3 regions of the Pseudarthrobacter sp. BIM B-2242 genome follow, and region 1 is predicted to be linked to each of the others. Evidence: riboswitches for the same ligand, from Rfam matches in the RefSeq annotation. Region 1 holds a riboswitch; each other region holds the start of a gene.
The links. Region 1 has a riboswitch for cyclic di-AMP ahead of IDT60_RS11420 (M23 family metallopeptidase). Riboswitches for the same ligand answer to the same signal wherever they lie in the genome.
Positions count from the first base shown of each region.

Region 2: another riboswitch for cyclic di-AMP. It lies ahead of IDT60_RS03065 (hypothetical protein); the one in region 1 lies ahead of IDT60_RS11420 (M23 family metallopeptidase).
Region 3: another riboswitch for cyclic di-AMP. It lies ahead of IDT60_RS03655 (M23 family metallopeptidase); the one in region 1 lies ahead of IDT60_RS11420 (M23 family metallopeptidase).

Region 1 covers NZ_CP061721.1:2,477,561-2,483,432, reverse strand. Annotated here, with positions in the region: gene IDT60_RS11430 (DUF3105 domain-containing protein) at 1-365, opposite strand, end outside; gene IDT60_RS11425 (DUF305 domain-containing protein) at 393-1,067, opposite strand; gene IDT60_RS11420 (M23 family metallopeptidase) at 1,070-1,882, opposite strand; cyclic di-AMP (ydaO/yuaA leader) riboswitch at 1,885-2,064, opposite strand; gene IDT60_RS11415 (cytochrome c oxidase assembly protein) at 2,253-3,221, opposite strand; gene IDT60_RS11410 (helix-turn-helix transcriptional regulator) at 3,264-3,683, opposite strand; gene IDT60_RS11405 (cytochrome c oxidase assembly protein) at 3,895-5,872, shown strand, end outside.
Region 2 covers NZ_CP061721.1:629,642-635,513, reverse strand. Annotated here, with positions in the region: gene IDT60_RS03085 (histidine phosphatase family protein) at 1-90, opposite strand, end outside; gene IDT60_RS03080 (winged helix-turn-helix domain-containing protein) at 191-1,057, opposite strand; gene IDT60_RS03075 (response regulator transcription factor) at 1,751-2,491, shown strand; gene IDT60_RS03070 (HAMP domain-containing sensor histidine kinase) at 2,503-4,023, shown strand; cyclic di-AMP (ydaO/yuaA leader) riboswitch at 4,126-4,274, shown strand; gene IDT60_RS03065 (hypothetical protein) at 4,280-4,945, shown strand; gene IDT60_RS03060 (HAD-IA family hydrolase) at 5,107-5,787, opposite strand; gene IDT60_RS03055 (VOC family protein) at 5,834-5,872, opposite strand, start outside.
Region 3 covers NZ_CP061721.1:764,871-770,742, forward strand. Annotated here, with positions in the region: gene IDT60_RS03640 (MFS transporter) at 1-1,007, shown strand, start outside; gene serC (phosphoserine transaminase) at 1,041-2,171, opposite strand; gene IDT60_RS03650 (metal-dependent transcriptional regulator) at 2,446-3,138, shown strand; cyclic di-AMP (ydaO/yuaA leader) riboswitch at 3,302-3,543, shown strand; gene IDT60_RS03655 (M23 family metallopeptidase) at 3,547-4,374, shown strand; cyclic di-AMP (ydaO/yuaA leader) riboswitch at 4,514-4,685, shown strand; gene IDT60_RS03660 (C40 family peptidase) at 4,756-5,442, shown strand; gene IDT60_RS03665 (NlpC/P60 family protein) at 5,596-5,872, shown strand, end outside.

The DNA of each region.
Region 1 (5,872 bases):
GAATGCACTGCCCGGGTCTGTTCAACGGGGGCGGTGTAGATCCCGCAGTTCGTCCAGACCGGTGCATGGTCTCCGCCGGTGGCCGGAGTCTGCGGATAATTGACGGCCCCGCTGGTGTGGTTTCTGGACTGGTCCGGATAGTCCTGCTCACCCTCGATCGGGCGGGCCGCAGCGGCATTGAGCTGCTCGCGCTGCTGCACCTCTGCCACAAGGACAAAGGTCACTGCGGCAATGATTGCGAGCACGACCGCCGCGCCGGTGCCGTAGATCAGCCAGGCCCGCCGCCTGTCGGCGGCCCGATGCCTGGCCTGCACTGCAGCTAGGAGCGCTTTGCGGTCCTCACCGGCTTTCGGTTTTCCGGACATCGGCGGTCTCACTCTCTTTTGGGGCGGTCAAAGTCGGCCACGGAGCTCTTCAAGGGCCCTGATTTCAGCTGTCTGTGCTTCGAGGATACGGGCAGCGAAGTCCCGTACCTTTGAGGTTTCCGCCAGACGGGTACCGGCGGTGGCCATTGCAACGCCACCTTGATGATGGCGGATCATCAAATCAACGAATAAACGCTCCGCCTCCGCACCTGAGGATTCGCGCAAGGCCTGCATCTGTTCCTGGGTGGCCATGCCTTCCATGGTATTTCCGCCACCGGCAGCTGGGGCACCGTGCGAGGCACCGGCCCCGTCATGAGTACCATCTGCCTTCATCCAGGCCATCGGCGGCGCTGTCCCGGTCTGGGAGAGCCCCCAGTCCTGCAGCCAGGCAAACATCTGCCCATTTTGATGCTGCTGTGCAGTGGCAATGTCATAGGCAATCGCCCGGACCTCGGGGTTCTCGGACTTGTCCCGGATCAGCAGGGCCATCTCCACCGCCTGGGCATGATGGGTCTGCATATCCCGGGCAAACCCGGCGTCCGGGCCGGCGTCCGGGACTACAGTGGGCGCGGCGGAAAGCCGCCCCAAGGCAAAGAAGCCCAGCGCGGTGAGGGCCACAACCGTGACAAAAACTGCCCACAGCCGTTTCCTGGGCAGCACCGACGTTGCCTTGGGCTGTTCGCGCGCCTCCATGTCGGTCATGCTCAAAGCCAGCCCTGGGGATCCACGGTCACGCCGTTGCGGACGATTTCGAAGTGCAGGTGGCATCCGGTGGAGTTTCCGGTCGTGCCGGCACCGCCGAGCCGCTGGCCCTTGCCCACCACGGCTCCGACCGGAACCTCTATCGACGAAAGATGGTTATACGTGCTCTTCATCCCATTGCCATGATCCACCACGATGCGGTTCCCTCCGCCGTTCTGGGACCACCCGGCCTCCACCACGGTGCCGGAGCCGGCGCTGAACACTGCGGTCTGGCAGGAGGCCACCAAGTCCAGTCCGGTATGCAGTTCGCCGGACCCGCCGGTGATCGGGCTGGTCCGGAAACCGAACGGAGACGAAATGGACATGCTGGCCAGCGGGGCGGCCAAGGTGGCATCCACGGGTACAGCCCCTGGCGGTGCCGCCGCTGCATCGGGAGGAACTGCGGCCGGCGTTCCGGCAGTGGATCCTGTTCCGGCAGGCGCCGGTGCCGCAGGCCGTTCGGCCGGACTGGTTCCGACGTCAGTGCGTGGATAGGTGATGACCGCCTGCGCCTGCGCCGCAATGGCCGGTGCAGCCTCAACGGCCGCCGGCGGGGCGGCTGGGACGGGTCCGGCAGCAACTAGGCCGGCATGCGCGGCGGGTATACCGGACGCGAGCATAGCGACGGCAGCAAAAGCGGAGGCCCCGGGAAGCCAGGCAGGGCGCCGGGACGGGGCGTGGGGACCGGACCGTCCCCGCGGCCCTGCAGCACCTGCGCGGGCTCGGGAGCGGTCTCGGGGCAGGGCACGGCGGCGGCCGTGGCGGGAGGGGAGCACAGCTATCCTTTCAGGTCGCCTGCGAAGTTAGCTGTCGGGTTCGGGCCAAGGAAAAAAGCCCGGACGCAGCCCCGTCACCGGCCCGCAGGGCCGCTGCCGAGTGTGCGTCTTCACCCCAAGGCAGCAAGCTGCCGTGAGTGGGTCCTCCGCCCCCGCCGTAAAGGGTTCGTCGTCTGGCACCGCCGGCGGGGCTGAGCATGCGGAGCCGAGGCTTAATACAGAAAAGCCTGAATCAATGCTACCTAACCGAACGAGAATGTCACAATCCGATAACAGCAGGAAAAGAAAGCTACTTCTACGCTTTGTAAAACTCGTCTGCAGATATCTTCATACGACCAGACCCGGGGGTCAAGTCGGACGGCGCTGCTGATCAGCGGTGACGCTCAGGTCTGTCTGCCAGGTGCTGCAGGTAGCTGTTGTAGGCGTCCAGCTCGGGGGTTCCTCCGGTCAGCTCGGCCCGCTCGATGCTGGCGTTGGATCTTGCCTCCTCGCGCTGCCACCGGACCAGGATGAACATCAGCAGGAGCACCCCGGGCAGCTCCCCGTAGGACCAGGCCAGTCCGCCGGCCACGCCTTGGTCCGTCATCGGGTCGACATTCCATCCTGGAGGGGGTGCGGCGAAGAACTTCACCATGGGCGTGGTCGCCATCATGACGACCACCCCGAAGAAGGCATGGAGCGGCATCTCCGCGAAAATGTCGACCATCCGCCCGAAGTGTGTCTGGCGGCTCGGCAGGGGATCGGCGGAGATTAACGGGACAGTGAAGAGGATCCCGGAGATCAAAAACAGCAGTTCCAGGCCGACGTGGCCGTACCAGCTAGGCAGCAGCAGGTCCGCCAGGCCCGAGAAGTACACGCCGTAGAAGCTGAGCAGGAACAGCGGGACCATGAAGGCCGGGTGAATCGCAATGCGCCCCCAGCCCGAACGCAGACCCCACAGCGCTGCCTGAAGGACGCGGCGGCCGAGCCTGCCGTGTGGTGTGGCACGCAGCAGCAGTGTTCCTGGTGATCCAATTACCAGCAGCGGTGGAACGGCCATCATGAGAGTCAGTTGCTGGAACATGAAGATGGAGAACATCCGCAGCCCGTACCCTTCGATACCGGCTCCCATGACCACGAGGATGGCCAGACAGCCCACCAGGAAGGAACAGGTCCGCACCACGGACCAGCGCCGGCCCTGCCGCCACAGCCGGATCGCCCCTGCAAGGTAAAACACCGCGGCCAGGAGCGTCAGGGCAGGGATCAGCGGTACCGGCTGCAGGTTGGGCGCCAGGTATTCAGTAAGCGACGGGGGCAGCGAAGGAAGCCAGACCGGACCGGTGATCTCCGGCTCAGACATGGCAGCACCGGCGGCCGCACCGCGCAGACACAGCGGCCCCTATCAGCCTGGCTGGGCGGTTTCGACCGCGCGCAACCGGTCCTTCCCTGTATGGCCCACGTGGGTCAGGCCAAGATCGAGCAGCATCCGGACGTGGGAGTCTGCCAGTGAGTAGTAGGCCATTCTGCCCGAGCGGCGCACCTGAACAACCCTGGGCCCGCGCAGCAGGCGCAGGGCGTGGGAGACGCCGGATTCGCTCAGCCCGGTGGTTGCTGCCAGGTCGCAGACGCACATTTCCCCTTCGAGGAGGGCGATCAGGATCCTGACCCGGCCAGGGTCCGAGAGCAGCCCGAAGATCACCGCCAAATCGGCCACGTCCGAATCTCCAGGCATCCGGGACCGGACCGCCTCGACTTTGTCTGCATCGACGAGCCGGAGGGAACACTCCGGCCCGGAAGGGGCCAGGGGTGGGATCTGCGTCATCCATCTAGGCTACCTTTATGTGCTGAATCTGTGATCTGCCCCGGATACGTGCGGCAAGCGCACGAGGCCCGCGGCCCGGGGGAACGCACGCCGACACGCGCGTTTAACGTGTGAACAACTCTACAGATAATCTGGTGTCGCGCGCGGTGTTTCGTTTCGCGCTCCGTCCCCGCCCTTCCGGGACGCGGCCAGGACCAGGTTAGGACGTATCGTGGCGCTCAAAGCCTCCGCTTCACAGGAGAGGACAACTGTTTCACCCGGGCCGGTCTGGCTGGCGGCCGCCTGCGCAGTTGCCTTGGTGGTCGTCCTTGCTGCGACCGCCTACGGCAGGGGAACTCTTCCGGCCGAGACCCGGGACCCGGGGGCGCTGGTTCAGTGGGGCTACGGCCTGGCGCAGACAATACACAACCTGGCGGCGGCGGCAACGATCGGCGGGCTTGTCTTTGCCGCTTTCATTCTCCCGCCCCTCAAAAGCGCCGGCCGGGCCTCCCGAACCGGTGTTCGCCGGCAGGCCCCGGCAACAGGGGCTGAGCACCCCGCCTTTACCCGGATCATGGTCCTGGTTGCGACCACCAGCATCATCTGGACCTTCTCGGCGCTGGCGGTCCTGGTCCTGGGCTTCGCGGACATCGCCGGCGTCCCGGTCTCCGGCAGCCCCGAATTTTCTGCCGGCCTTGTCGCCTATATGACAGAACTGCCCAGCGGAAACGCGTGGCTGTCGGTCGTGATCATCGCAGCAGTGGTAGCAACAGTGGTGTTCGGTGCCCGCTCGCCGGGGCCCCTGGCGGCCGCGGCGCTGCTGGCCATCGCAGGACTGGTTCCCGTCATCCTCATTGGCCATGCCTCCAGCGGTACCGACCACGAACAGGCCACCAATTCCCTGGGCCTTCACCTGGTCGGGGCGTGCCTCTGGTTCGGCGGACTGATCGCCCTCACCGTGGCCGGAACAGCCCTGGGCAAAGACACAGCAGCGGTCCTTCGCCGGTTCTCGTCCCTGGCCTTGTTCGCCTTCATCCTGGTCTCCGCTTCCGGCATCATTAACGCCTCAATCCGGATGGCGCTGCCGGAAGGACTGGCCTCCCCGTACGGCGTCCTGGTCATGGCCAAAACCGCCGCCGTCATCATCCTGGGCATCATCGGATATCTGCACCGTACCCGCCTCATCCCCGCCCTGAGCCGGAAGGATGCGCCGGGAGCGGGCACGGTGCTGTGGCGGTTCATCGTCGCGGAACTGCTGATCATGGGCGCCGTCAGCGGCCTCGCAGCAGCCCTGAGCCGGACGCCTCCGCCCGGCGGCGAAGAAATCCGCGCGGCCCTCACCCCGGCCGAAGTGCTCACCGGATACCTTCTGCCGCCGGAACTGACCCCGGAGCGCTGGTTTACCGTGTGGCGGCCGGACTGGCTGTGGATCACCCTGGCCGCTACCGCTGCTGTCCTGTATCTTTTGGGCGCGCATCGCCTGCGCCGGCGCGGGGACAACTGGCCCTGGATCCGGACGGCGCTCTGGCTCACCGGGCTTGCGGCGCTGGTCTTTTTCACGTCCGGCGGCCCTTCCGTATATGGCAGGGTACTTTTCAGCGCCCACATGGTCGATCACATGGCCCTGACCATGGTCGTCCCCGTCTTCCTGGTCCTCGGCTCCCCGGTCACCCTGGCCCTGCGCACCCTGGCCCCGCGGCGGGACGGCTCCCGCGGCCCCAGGGAATGGATCATGATTCTGGTTCATTCCCGGGTGGCGGCGGTCCTGACCCACCCGCTGTTTGTCGCGGCCAACTTCGCCGGTTCCATCGTGCTGTTCTACTACTCAGACGCCTTCGGGTTCGCTCTGCGCGAACATGCCGGACATGAGCTGATGACCGCCCACTTCCTGATCACCGGTTACCTGTTCATCCTCTCGATGATCGGAACCGACCCGCTGCCGCGCCGCGCCCCCTACCCGCTGCGGCTCCTGCTGCTGCTGGCAACCATGGCCTTCCATGCCTTCTTCGGGGTAACGCTCATGGGCTCACCAACTCTCCTGCAGCCGGACTGGTTCACCGGCCTGGGCCGGGACTGGGGACCGTCGGCCCTGGCCGACCAGCAGATGGGCGGAGCCATCACCTGGGGCATCGGGGAAGTCCCCACTTTACTCATTGCCATCGGCGTCGCGGTGATGTGGTCCCGCTCTGATGCCAGGGAAATGCGCCGCA
Region 2 (5,872 bases), 1.8 Mb from region 1:
CAGCGGCCGTTCGTGGTCAGCCACGCCGCCGGGCCAGTCCGCCTTGGCATGGCGCATGATCACCAGGCGCTTAATGTGGTGGTCGCTCATGCCTCCACCCTATAGCCGCGGAGGCCAATGCTCGCTGGCCCGGAACGCTCGAAAGCGGCCGCACCGAGGGGTGCAGCCGCTTTCGCGCGTCGCTGAAGGACTAGATCGAGTATTCCGGAGCGGCCCAGACAACTACTTCGGGGTGCTCGTAGAAGCGGTAGCCCTGGCCGCGGACCGTGCGGACAGTGTTGGCCAGGCGGCCGAGCTTGGAGCGGAGACGGCGGATGTGGACGTCGATGGTGCGCTCGTTCGGGACCTCCTCGGCGTTGCGCCACAGGCCCTCGAGCAGTTCATCGCGGCCAACCGTGCGGGTGCCGTTTTCGACGAGGTAGTTAAGGAGTTCGAACTCTTTGAAGGTCAGGTTCAGGGATTCGCCGTCGAGGTGGACTTCGCGGCGGGCAAGGTCGATCAGCACACCGGACGGACGCGGCTCCGCAGACTGCTGCAGCCGGGCGGTTTCGGTGCGCTTCTGTGCGTTGACGGTGGGGTCGCCAAAGGTGGAACGGACGACGTCGAGCGCGGAACCCGGGGCGCCCGCGGGAGCCATGGCGACCGCTGCGTACGTTTCGGCACCGGTGATGAGGGACTGCGCATAGGCGCGGATTTCCTGGGCAAGCTTGGCAATGGAGGTTCCTGCAGCTGCGGCAGTCTCCTCATCGATCCCCATGTACAGGACAAATCCACGGGCCACGTTGTCGTTGGCGACGGGGCGCACGGTGTTGGGCCCCGATACCACCGGCGTCGGCGCGGTAAACGGCGCGGCTTCGGCGGGCTGGACGGCGCGCAGCTGGCCGTAGGAGTTGGGGTTGTAACCCTGGGGGACGTAGCCGGGAGCGGGAAAGCTGGTTCCGGAGGTGGCCGGGGCGAACGCGGGCCGGGTGCCAAAGCCTTGGCGGAGCCCGGCTGCCTGGCTGGGCTTACCTGCGTTACGGACGGAGATGTGGACGTATCCGGATGCAACTGACATGAATGCTTACCTCAATGTGAATGGCCGTCATCGCGGCTCGAATGCTCGGGTTGCCTGCAATGAAAATCTGGAAGGGAGGGGCGCCCGACTCTGGACCGGGGGGAGTAGGCGAATGCCTAAGAACTTCGTGGGGTTTGAAGGTCAGGCGTGCATTCGACAACAGCGCATGTCGGCAGCAGCGGATGTGCTGGGCCAATATTCTGCGGCTGCAGGTGCTGTTGAGTTCTTGTTCACAATTGAAAGTGTGCAACGTAACAATGAAAACTTGCAAGTAACAAAGGGTCAGTCATTCCGCATTGTGAGACAAAACCGCAAATTGTGGTGTAGATCACGATTCTGGCAGAACGATAAAATAACACTTGTTATCCGGAAGAACCGCCCGTGCAGGCAAAGTTGACGAACTTTATTCGGCTGGAACCAGGCACGGACTCTTGAAATTCATCGACGTATGGTTTACCGAAATTGCGCCTCCCGTTTTGTCTTCTGTCCACCCGCGGACGCTCCTGCAGCCGGGAATTTCGTCCAAACCGGCAACGGAAGCGGCTTAACACGGTCTTTAGGCCCCGTGGTGCCGTTCCGCACATAGGACCGGGGGACGCGCCGGCGGGCCGTTCAGCTCGCTAGGCTGAGATTCACAGCGTGCACACAGGAACCCCATAGCGTGAGCTAACCGAAAGATCAGAGAGTTGTCCCATGGCCACTTCGCACTCCATGACCAACAACCTTCCGCAGCTGACCCACCCGGACGGCTCCCCTATCCGCGCCTTGGTAGTCGACGACGAACCCAGCCTCTCTGAGCTTATGAGCATGGGGTTGCGCATGGCCGGCTGGTCCGTTGCCGTGGCCGCGGACGGCCCGGAGGCCGTAAAGCTCGCCAAGGAGTTCCGCCCGGACGTCCTGGTACTGGACGTCATGCTGCCGGGGTTCGACGGCGTTGAGCTGCTGGGCAGGATCCGCGCCTTTGCCCCGGAGGTACCTGCGCTGTTCCTGACTGCCAAGGACGCCGTCCAGGACCGGATTGTAGGGCTGGCCGCCGGCGGGGACGACTACGTCACGAAGCCCTTCAGCATGGAAGAGGTCCTGCTGCGGCTGCACCGCCTGGTTCAGCGGTCCGGCGTGGCTGCGATGGACACGGCCGAGCTGGTGGTGGGCGACCTTGTCCTCAACATCGACACCCGTGAAGTCACCCGGGCCGGTGACGGGCTGCAGCTGACGGCAACCCAGTTCGAGCTGCTCCGCTACCTGATGGAGAACCCCAGGCGCGTCATCAGCAAGGCGCAGATCCTCGACCGGGTCTGGAACTACGATTTCGGCGGCCAGGCGAACATTGTGGAGCTCTACATCTCCTATCTTCGCAAGAAGGTGGATGCAGTGCACCCGCCCATGATTCACACCGTGCGGGGTGCCGGCTACGTCATCAAACCGGCCGAATAGCGCCGCCGTCCATGCCGCGAGAAATCACGCACCCTGGCCGCAGCTGGCTGAAACCGGCAACCTGGCACCTGCGCACGCGCCTGATCCTGCTGGCAATGACGTTGCTGGTGGCCATCTGCGGCGCCGTGGGCCTGTTCAGCTATGCCTCCATGGATTCGTTCCTTACCAGGCAGCTGGATGAACAGTTGAGCCAGGCCGCCAACCGCTCGAATGATCCCGGCCGCCCGCCCCAGGGTGGCTTCAACGGCAGGGATCCCCTGGATGCCCGTGGCCAGAGTGTCGGAACCCTGAATGCGCGCATCGTCAACGGTCAGATCAACATTGGCGGCTACCTCGACTCGGACACCACCCGGTCTGCGCTCAGCTCTGAAGACAAGCAAACACTGCTGGCGCTGACGCGGAACGGCAATCCCGTGGATCGCCCACTCTCCAACGGGGATTACCGGATTGTGGCCGTGGAAACCGGCTTCGGCGACGTTTTGGTCACCGGGCTTCCCCTGGCCGGCAAGGAAAGCACCCTCGCTTCCCTGGTGTGGACCTTTGTCTTTGTCTCGCTGGGCGGGCTGGTGCTGATCGGACTCGCCGGAACGGTGCTGATCCGCCGGACCATGCAGCCGTTGGAGCAGCTGTCCGAGGTGGCAACCAAGGTTGCGCGGCTCCCGCTGGACGCCGGCGAGGTGGCCCTCGCGGTGCGCGTCCCGCCGTCGACCGCCAATCCCGGAACCGAAGTGGGCAGCGTGGGCCACGCCCTGAACCTGATGCTGGACAACGTCGCCAGCGCCCTTGAGGCGCGTCAGCGGAGCGAGACGAAGGTGCGGCAGTTCGTTGCCGATGCCTCGCATGAACTGCGCACCCCGTTGACCGCCATCCGCGGGTACACGGAGCTGATGCGGATGACCGAAGACTTCACGCCGGACGGCCGGAAGTCCCTCGCACGCGTGCAGAGCCAGTCCGAACGCATGACCACCCTGGTGGAGGACCTGCTCCTGCTCGCCCGGCTTGACGAAGGGCAGCCCCTGAAACTCAGCGAGGTTGACCTGACCCAGCTCGTGATCGAGGCAGTCAGCGATGAAAAAGTTATCGCACCCGGCCACAACTGGCGCCTGGAACTCCCTGATGAGCCGGTGTCGGTCAATGGCGACGCGGCGCAGCTTCGCCAGGTACTGGTAAATCTGCTCTCCAACGCGCGCAAGCACACGGCCCCGGGCACCACCGTGGTCACCAGTGTGGAAAAGTCCGCCGGCAGTGCAGTCGTTACCGTGACGGACGACGGCGGCGGCATCCCACCGGAATTCGTGGACCACGTTTTTGCCAGGTTTGCCCGCGCAGACGCGGCCCGCAAAGGCACTGCGCCCGCGTCCGGCGTTGGGGCCGCCGAAGGCACCAGCGGCCTCGGCCTGTCCATCGTCCAGTCAATCGCCGAGGCGCACGGCGGCACGGTTGACGTAGCATCGCGCCCTGGACGCACGGCGTTTGTTTTGCGCCTTCCCATGGGAGTTACGGCACCGCAAGGCAACGCGCCGACGTCGTGATCTCCGTTACCAAAATGTGACTTAAGCTCCGCGCTCCTGTAGCGTCAATGGGGTGCGGTTCCCGTTCGGGCCGCATATCCGGATGTCGCCAAGCTCTGCCGCTTCCCGGATCCCGTATTCAGAGGCAGAGGCGGGGGACCCAGAGTCCCGGGCGTAAATGCCCTTGGGGTGAAGCCAGCACGTGATGTTTCCGTGTGGCCGGATGCCCTCATCCGAACCCGACAGCTAACTCCGCAGGTGTGAGAGGCGATCCATCATGTCTGAATCCAAGGTACAAACGCGCCCGGAGAACGGGTCCACCAAAAATCACCGCAAGATTCCCTCCCTGGCCCAGCGGGCAGCCGTCTTCACCGCGGCATGCGCTCTCCTCATCGGTGTGGGCGCAGCAGGCCAGGCAAACGAAGCCAGCCAGCTGGCAGCTGCCAGCGACACCCAGCAGTTGTCCACGGCCGACCTCGAGTCCAAGCTGAGCATGGAAAAAGCAGAGGTTCAGGCCAAGGCCGCCCCGTCCCCGGAGCCCGAAATCAGCGTTGCCCCGCAGGCCGCTGAACCGGCACCGGCCCCGGCCCCCGAGCCCGCACCCGCCCCTGAGCCTGCCCCGGCTGTAGCCGTGGACGACCCCGCCGGAGCCCAGGCATATGCGGCTGGCCAGCTGGCCAGCTACGGCTGGGCGCCGGACCAGATGCAGTGCCTGCAGACCCTGTGGACCAAGGAATCTGACTGGACCACCACGGCCACCAACCCCAGCAGCGGTGCCTACGGCATCGTCCAGTCGCTCCCCGCCGAGAAAATGGCGAGCGCAGGTGCGGACTGGCTCACCAACTACCGCACCCAGATCAACTGGGGACTGAACTACATCCAGGAGCGCTACCAGTCACCGTGCGGTGCGCTGAACTTCCACCTGTCGAACAACTGGTACTAAGCCAGATTTTCAGCATCCGTAATGCGCAGCAGGCCCTGAATCCCCCGGTTCAGGGCCTGCTGTCGTGAGCGGGAGCCCACGGCATCCGGCATTGCCGGACCCTGCGTGTCCGGTGACGGGGCAGCGCCGTTCCTGCGCACAAATGGAAGTGGATGCCGGCCCTAGAGCCGGAATGAAATGATCCTGCGGCCCGTGGCGTCCGCATCCACTGCTGCAGTGACTGAACTGTAGTCCTGGATATGCAGCACCCCTTCAGGCAGCGGGCCGGTATTAGGACCCACGGCCACGGTCCGCATGCCTGCGGCCACACCGGCGGCAATTCCGGCCGGCGCATCCTCAAACACCACGGCATCCTCCGGCTCCACGCCCAGCAGTGAAGCGGCCCGCAGGTAGCCTTCAGGATGCGGCTTGCCCCGCGTCACCAGGTCCGCAGTGAGGGCTGTTGCCGGCATGGCCAGCCCTGCGGCTTCCATGCGGATATCCGCCAGAAGCCGGTCTGCGGAAGTGACCAGCGCGATCGCGTCAGCCGGGAGGCTCTGTAGCAGGCGGGCGATGCCCGGCAGCGCGACAATGCCCTCGGTCCGCACGCGTTCCATTGCGCCGAGTTCCTCCGTGAGGGCGGCCACGTCTGCACCCTCCGGCGCGAACCGCCGCACAGTGTCAATGGCCTGCACACCATGTGAAGTCCGGATGATCTCTGCGATGTCCAGGCTGTAGCGTGCGGCGAACTCACCCCACACCTGCTCGACGACAGCGGTGGAGTCCACCAGGGTGCCGTCCATGTCGAAGAGGACTGCACGGCAGGAAAGCATGACGGTGGAAGCGGGGGCTGGAATGCTCATCGCTCCATCTTGCCCCAGATGTTCCAGGCTTCGTGTCCCGAGTGTCCTAGGCTTCCCGTCCCGGGATGTACTGCACGGCCCACTT
Region 3 (5,872 bases), 1.7 Mb from region 1:
TGTGGCATGTCTATGGCTTTGCCCTGCTGCTGGGCATGGTGTCCGCGCTCGACGCCCCCGTACGCCAGACCTTCGTGTCAGAGCTTGTCCGGGACGACTACCTGCCCAACGCCGTGGCACTGAACAGCGCCTCCTTCAATGTGGCCCGTATGATCGGTCCTGCGGTGGCAGGAATCCTGACGGTGGCCGTGGGGCCGGGGTGGGTGTTCCTGATCAACACCGCCACGTTCCTTGCCATGCTCCTGAGCCTGTGGAAGATCCCGACGGCGACCTTGCGGCAGCTGCCCCGCGCAGCGCCGGGCAAGGGACGGATCAGGGAGGGCCTGCGTTATGTGCGGTTCCGGCCGGACATTGTGGTGGTCCTGGTGGCCGTCTTCATTGTGGGAACCCTGGGGCTGAACTTCGTGCTGTTCATCGCGGCCATGGTGGGGACCGAATTCGGCCTGGATGCCAGCGCGTTCGGACTTATGAATTCGATCATGGCCATCGGCTCGGTGGCGGGGGCGCTGCTGTCCGCCGGCCGCGGGAAACCCAGGCTGCGGATGATCTTTGGCGCGGCCGCTGCCTTTGGCGTGACCTCCGGTCTCGCGGCGCTGGCCCCAAACTATTTCTGGTTCGGAGTTGCGCTGGTACCGGTGGGGCTGTTCGCCATCACCATGATGACCAGTGCCAACGGCTATGTCCAGACCACCACCGATCCCGTCATGCGGGGCCGGGTTATGGCCTTGTACATGGCCATTTTTATGGGCGGAACACCCATCGGGGCGCCGCTGGTGGGTTGGGTGGCCAACGTGGCAGGGGCCCGCTGGTCGTTGGGCGTGGCCGCCGCTTCCGGGATCATTGCGGCGCTGATCGGCATGGTGTGGATCATCCGCGCCAGGCAGCTCCGGCTCGCCTTCGACCGGCGGGCCCGCGGCCTGCGCCAGTTTCGTGTTGTCTCCCGGCTGGGGGACAACACAAACGGCGCCGCCCGGGAAGAAGACCCGGACGACGCCGTCGGACGCTGACGCTGCCGGTGGCAGCGCGCTGAGCGCGGGGGATTACTTGCGCAGCTCGCCCACCACGTAGTCGATGCTGGCCAGCAAGGCTGAAACGTCGTCCGGTTCGATGGCGACAAACGTGGCGATCCGGAGCTGGTTGCGGCCCAGCTTGCGGTAAGGCTCGGTGTCCACCACGCCATTGGCACGCAGGACCTTGGCGATGGCCGCGGCATCGATCGAGTCATCGAAGTCGATGGTGGCGATGACGTTGGAGCGCTCTTCAGCCTTCGCCACGTACGGGGTGGCGAACTCTGACGCCTCCGCCCAGGCGTAGATCCGGCCCGCAGAGTCGGCCGTGCGCTTGCTGGCGAAGTCCAGGCCGCCGTTGGCGTTCAGCCACTGCACCTGGTTGTCCAGCGTTACCAGCGTGGTCAGGGAAGGGGTGTTGTAGGTCTGGTTCAGCTTCGAGTTATCGATCGCGGTCTGAAGGTCCAGGAAGTCCGGGATCCAGCGGCCGCTGGCTTTGATCCGCGCCGCGCGTTCCAGGGCGGCGGGGGAGAACAGGCCCAGCCAGAGGCCGCCGTCGGAAGCGAAGTTCTTCTGCGGTGCGAAGTAGTAGACGTCCGTCTCGGCAACGTCCACGTCCAGGCCGCCGGCCGCGGAGGTGGCGTCCACCAGTACCAGGGCGCCGGCATCGGCACCCTCAACACGCTTGACCGGAGCTGCCACGCCGGTGGAGGTCTCGTTCTGCGGCCAGGCGTACACGTCAACGCCGGCTTCGGCCCGGGCCGCCGGGCGGGTGCCGGGCTCGGATTTGATGATGGAGGACGCGTCCAGGAAGGGGGCCTTGTTTGTGGCTGCGGCGAACTTGGAGCCGAACTCGCCGAAGGACAGGTGCTGGGCCTTCTTCTCCACCAGGCCAAATGCTGCAACGTCCCAGAAGGCAGTGGAGCCGCCGACGCCCAGGACAACCTCGTAGCCCTCCGGGGCGCGGAAGAACTGGCTCAGGCCCTCGCGGACCGAACCCACAAGGTTCTTGACGGGCGCCTGGCGGTGTGAGGTACCCAGGATGGTCCGGGATGCCGCCTGGAGTGCTTCAAGCTGCTCCGGCCTGACCTTGGATGGTCCCGCGCCGAAGCGTCCGTCCTTGGGCAGGAGGTCGGCAGGAATAGTGATGCTGGTTTCGCTCACAAGGGCTCCAATTCGGCGTGGACATGTTGGCGTCCGGGACGGTGGGGTGGCCGGCAGTCAGCAACGACTGCAACGAGGGCCGCTTTTATTCTGCCTGAAACAGAAGAACGGGCGGGAACCGGCACCGTCATAGTCCAATCAACGAGACGATCTGCACCCTGCGGGATTATCCGGACAAACTCAAAATAGGCTAAGCTTTTCACCGGACCTCGACGCGGCTGGGACGCGATACGGTGGGACAACGCTAGGTACTGCGCTCGAGGAGCTGAGCTGGATGACGGATCTGATCGATACCACGGAGATGTATCTTCGAACCATTTTGGAGCTTGAAGAAGAGAACATCGTTGCCCTTCGCGCCCGCATCGCCGAGCGGCTGCGGCACTCCGGACCTACGGTGTCCCAAACCATCGGCCGGATGGAGCGCGACGGACTGGTTGTGGTCTCCGGCGACCGCCATCTGGAACTGACCGGGACAGGGCGCAAGCGGGCCACCGAGGTCATGCGCAAGCACCGGCTCGCTGAGCGCCTCCTGGCTGATGTCATCGGCCTGGACTGGGCTTACGTCCACGACGAAGCCTGCCGCTGGGAGCACGTGATGAGCGAGCGCGTTGAGCGGCGCATCTACGAACTGCTCGACCACCCCACTGAATCTCCTTACGGCAATCCCATCCCCGGCCTGGCAGCGCTGGGCGGAACATCCTCCGTTCCGGACGCCGGTGTGATTAATCTCGTAGAGGCCATGCTGGGCTACGGGCCAACATCGAGCGTGACGGTGAACCGCCTGGCAGAACCCATCCAGGTAGAACCTGAGTTGCTTGTGCAGCTGGATGAAGGCGGGATTCGGCCGGGCGCCTCCGTTTCCCTGGAACGCGTCGGGGAGTACATTTCCGTGCGGGTTCCCGGCATTGAGGGTGCGCTTGAGCTCCCGCCCGAAGTGGCTGCGCACGTCTTCGTTTCTGTCCGCTAGAGGACCCGCCTGACGGACGTCACGTCCCCGCTGCCCGGCGGTCCGGAGCGCCGCTCCAGGGCCCCGCTAGCGGATCGTCGCGCATTCCGCAAAAGATAACGGAATTGTTACCTCCCCGCTTCGTCGCATATAGTTTAAGCCAAGCGTCGATACAAAAGCGTTACCTGATCCGGAGCCGAGCTCTGCCAGCGGATCAGGTGCAAAGTCACCAACTGGCAGAGGCGGAGGAACCACAACCGGCAGTCAAAAAGCTGCCTTGGGGTGAAGTCCGTCAGCAGCAAGCCTTTCCAGCGGAAGAATCTCCCGGGATACCCCTGCGCCAAATGCTTGCCACGGCGGACCGGGTCTTTGAACTCTCTGACCCGAATCCGACAGCTAACTTCGCAGGCTATCCAGAGAGGAACATTCTTGACCACGCAATACTCCAGGGGCCGCCGCCGCGCGGCAGGCCCCGCTTCGGCGCCGCGGGCTGCCGAGGAATTTTCCGCGGAGAGGCCACGCGACGTACAGCGCGCAGCGCGGCGTCAGCGGCGTGGCGCGTTCAGGCAGATGACCGATTTTGCGGCCGCCAGCGGTATTGGCCAGAAAGCCGGAATTGCCCTCGCGGCCACTGGCCTGGCCCTCACTGTGACGGTTCCGGTCACGGGTCCGGTGATGGCCGACCAGCAGCCGGGCCAGTCCGTCGGCGCGGTTTCCGCAACCCCGCAGCCCGAGATTTCCGCTGAAGCAGCGGCTCAGATCGACTTCAGCCGCTCGTCAGTTGTGACGGAGGGTGACCCCGACGGCAAGCTCAAGCAGTTGCTGAGTGCGCAGTCGGCCGGCTCTATTACGCCTGCGGCCTCCGCGGGCAGCCTGGGCGCACCGCTCGCAGAACTCTCCACGGCGTCACCGTTCGGATTCCGGATCAGCCCCATCACGGGCGGGTCCGGGGACTTCCACCGCGGCCAGGACTTCATGGCCCAGTGCGGTACGTCGGTGCTGGCTGCTGCCAGTGGCACCGTGACGTTCGTCGGCTGGCACCAGTACGGCGGCGGCAACCGGGTAGTGGTGGACCATGGCAACGGCCTGGAGACCACGTACAACCACCTGTCGTCCGCAACGGTCAGCACAGGCCAGACAGTGACCCGCGGCGATGTCGTGGCCCTCAGCGGCACCACGGGGGCCTCCACGGGCTGCCACCTCCACTTTGAAGTCCAGGTCAACGGCGAAGTTGTTGACCCCACAGGCTGGCTCTAAGCGCAAAATGAGCGCTAGCTCTCAATTCACCGAGACCTGCCGTGACCTGAATGTGACATTGGCTCTGAACTGCTGTAACGTCTAAAGCGCGTCAACTTTTCCGAAGTTGACGTTCTTGAGTGGATTGCCTAGCTCTGCCACCGCTCAAGGTCCGTTCGCATGAATTCGTCTGGCAGGGGCGGGGGAACCAATTTTGGTCTTCGATCCTGAAGGCCTTGGGGTTAAGTCGCAAAGCTTCCCAGGAAGCGGCGCGGCCGGGTGACTCCCATCCGAATCCGACAGCTCACCTCGCAGGCATTGGGAGAGGCTACCTTCGTGTCTTCACGCCATAATTCTGCGCGCCACCGCGCGCAAACGGTTCGCACCAACCCCTTGGGCTCCGTGTCCAAGGCTGTTAGTGCAAACGCCGGGACCGTAGGTCGCCAGGCTGCTGTCATCGCAGCTGCGTCAGGTCTGATCCTGACCATGGGGCTTCCGGCCAACGCCGCGGACACCACCGCAGGTGTGTCCGCCTCCACCGAGTCCGGTTCAACGCAGACTGCGCTTGCCGTCACTGCCGCGCCCACGGCCACGGTTTCCTTCGAGCGCATTGTGGTCGAGACCACGCCGGCGCCGAAGATCGAACCGGTCCGTGCACAGTCCACGGCTTCCGAAACAGCAGCCGAAGCGGCAGCTGAAACGGAAACCGCCGCTGCCGGTGCAGCCGAGACCAAGCTTGCGGACACTGTTTCTGCAGCCGCAGGTTCGGGCTTGGCAGCAATTGCGTACACCGGTATCGGCAGCCCTTACGTCTGGGGAGGCACCTCTCCCAATGGCTGGGACTGCTCCGGCTTCACCCAGTGGGTTTACGCCCAGGCCGGCATCAGCATTCCCCGCGTCAATGCCTGGACCGCGATGCGGCCCACCGCCACCCCGGCCCCGGGTGACCTGGTGATGCAGAACGGCGGAGCGCACGTTGGTATCTACGTCGGCAACGGCATGATGATCAGCGCGCTGAACCCGTCACAGGGCACGTTGCTGCACGCTGTTGCGGCAACAGGATCGTCCTCCTTCTACACCATGGGCTAAATCCGGTTATCCGGATCAACTCCCCGTTTCTTCGCTAGAAACCCTTAAAAAATCCCCGTTCGGGGCGTGCCGGCGTGCCCCCAAGATGCCGGCGCGTCCACAGCCCTCGGGCTGCCCAAAAGGCCCTGAGGAACACGAAAGAGAGAAATTTTAATGACTACTCGTGCAACTGTTGCACGGCACCGCGCCGAGGTCACCAAGACCAACTCGCTTGCTGTCATTGCCAAGGCTGTCGGCGACAACGCCGGTGGCATGGGCCGCCAGGCCGCGGTTATCGCTGCTGCCTCCGGCCTGGTCCTGACCAGCGGGATTGCGGCCAACGCCGCAGACACCAACATTCAGCGGGAAGCCGCTTCGGCCTCCAACCTTGAGGTTGAGGTTTCAGCGCCGGCCATCATTTCGGCTGCCTCCACCATCGCCATCTCCTACG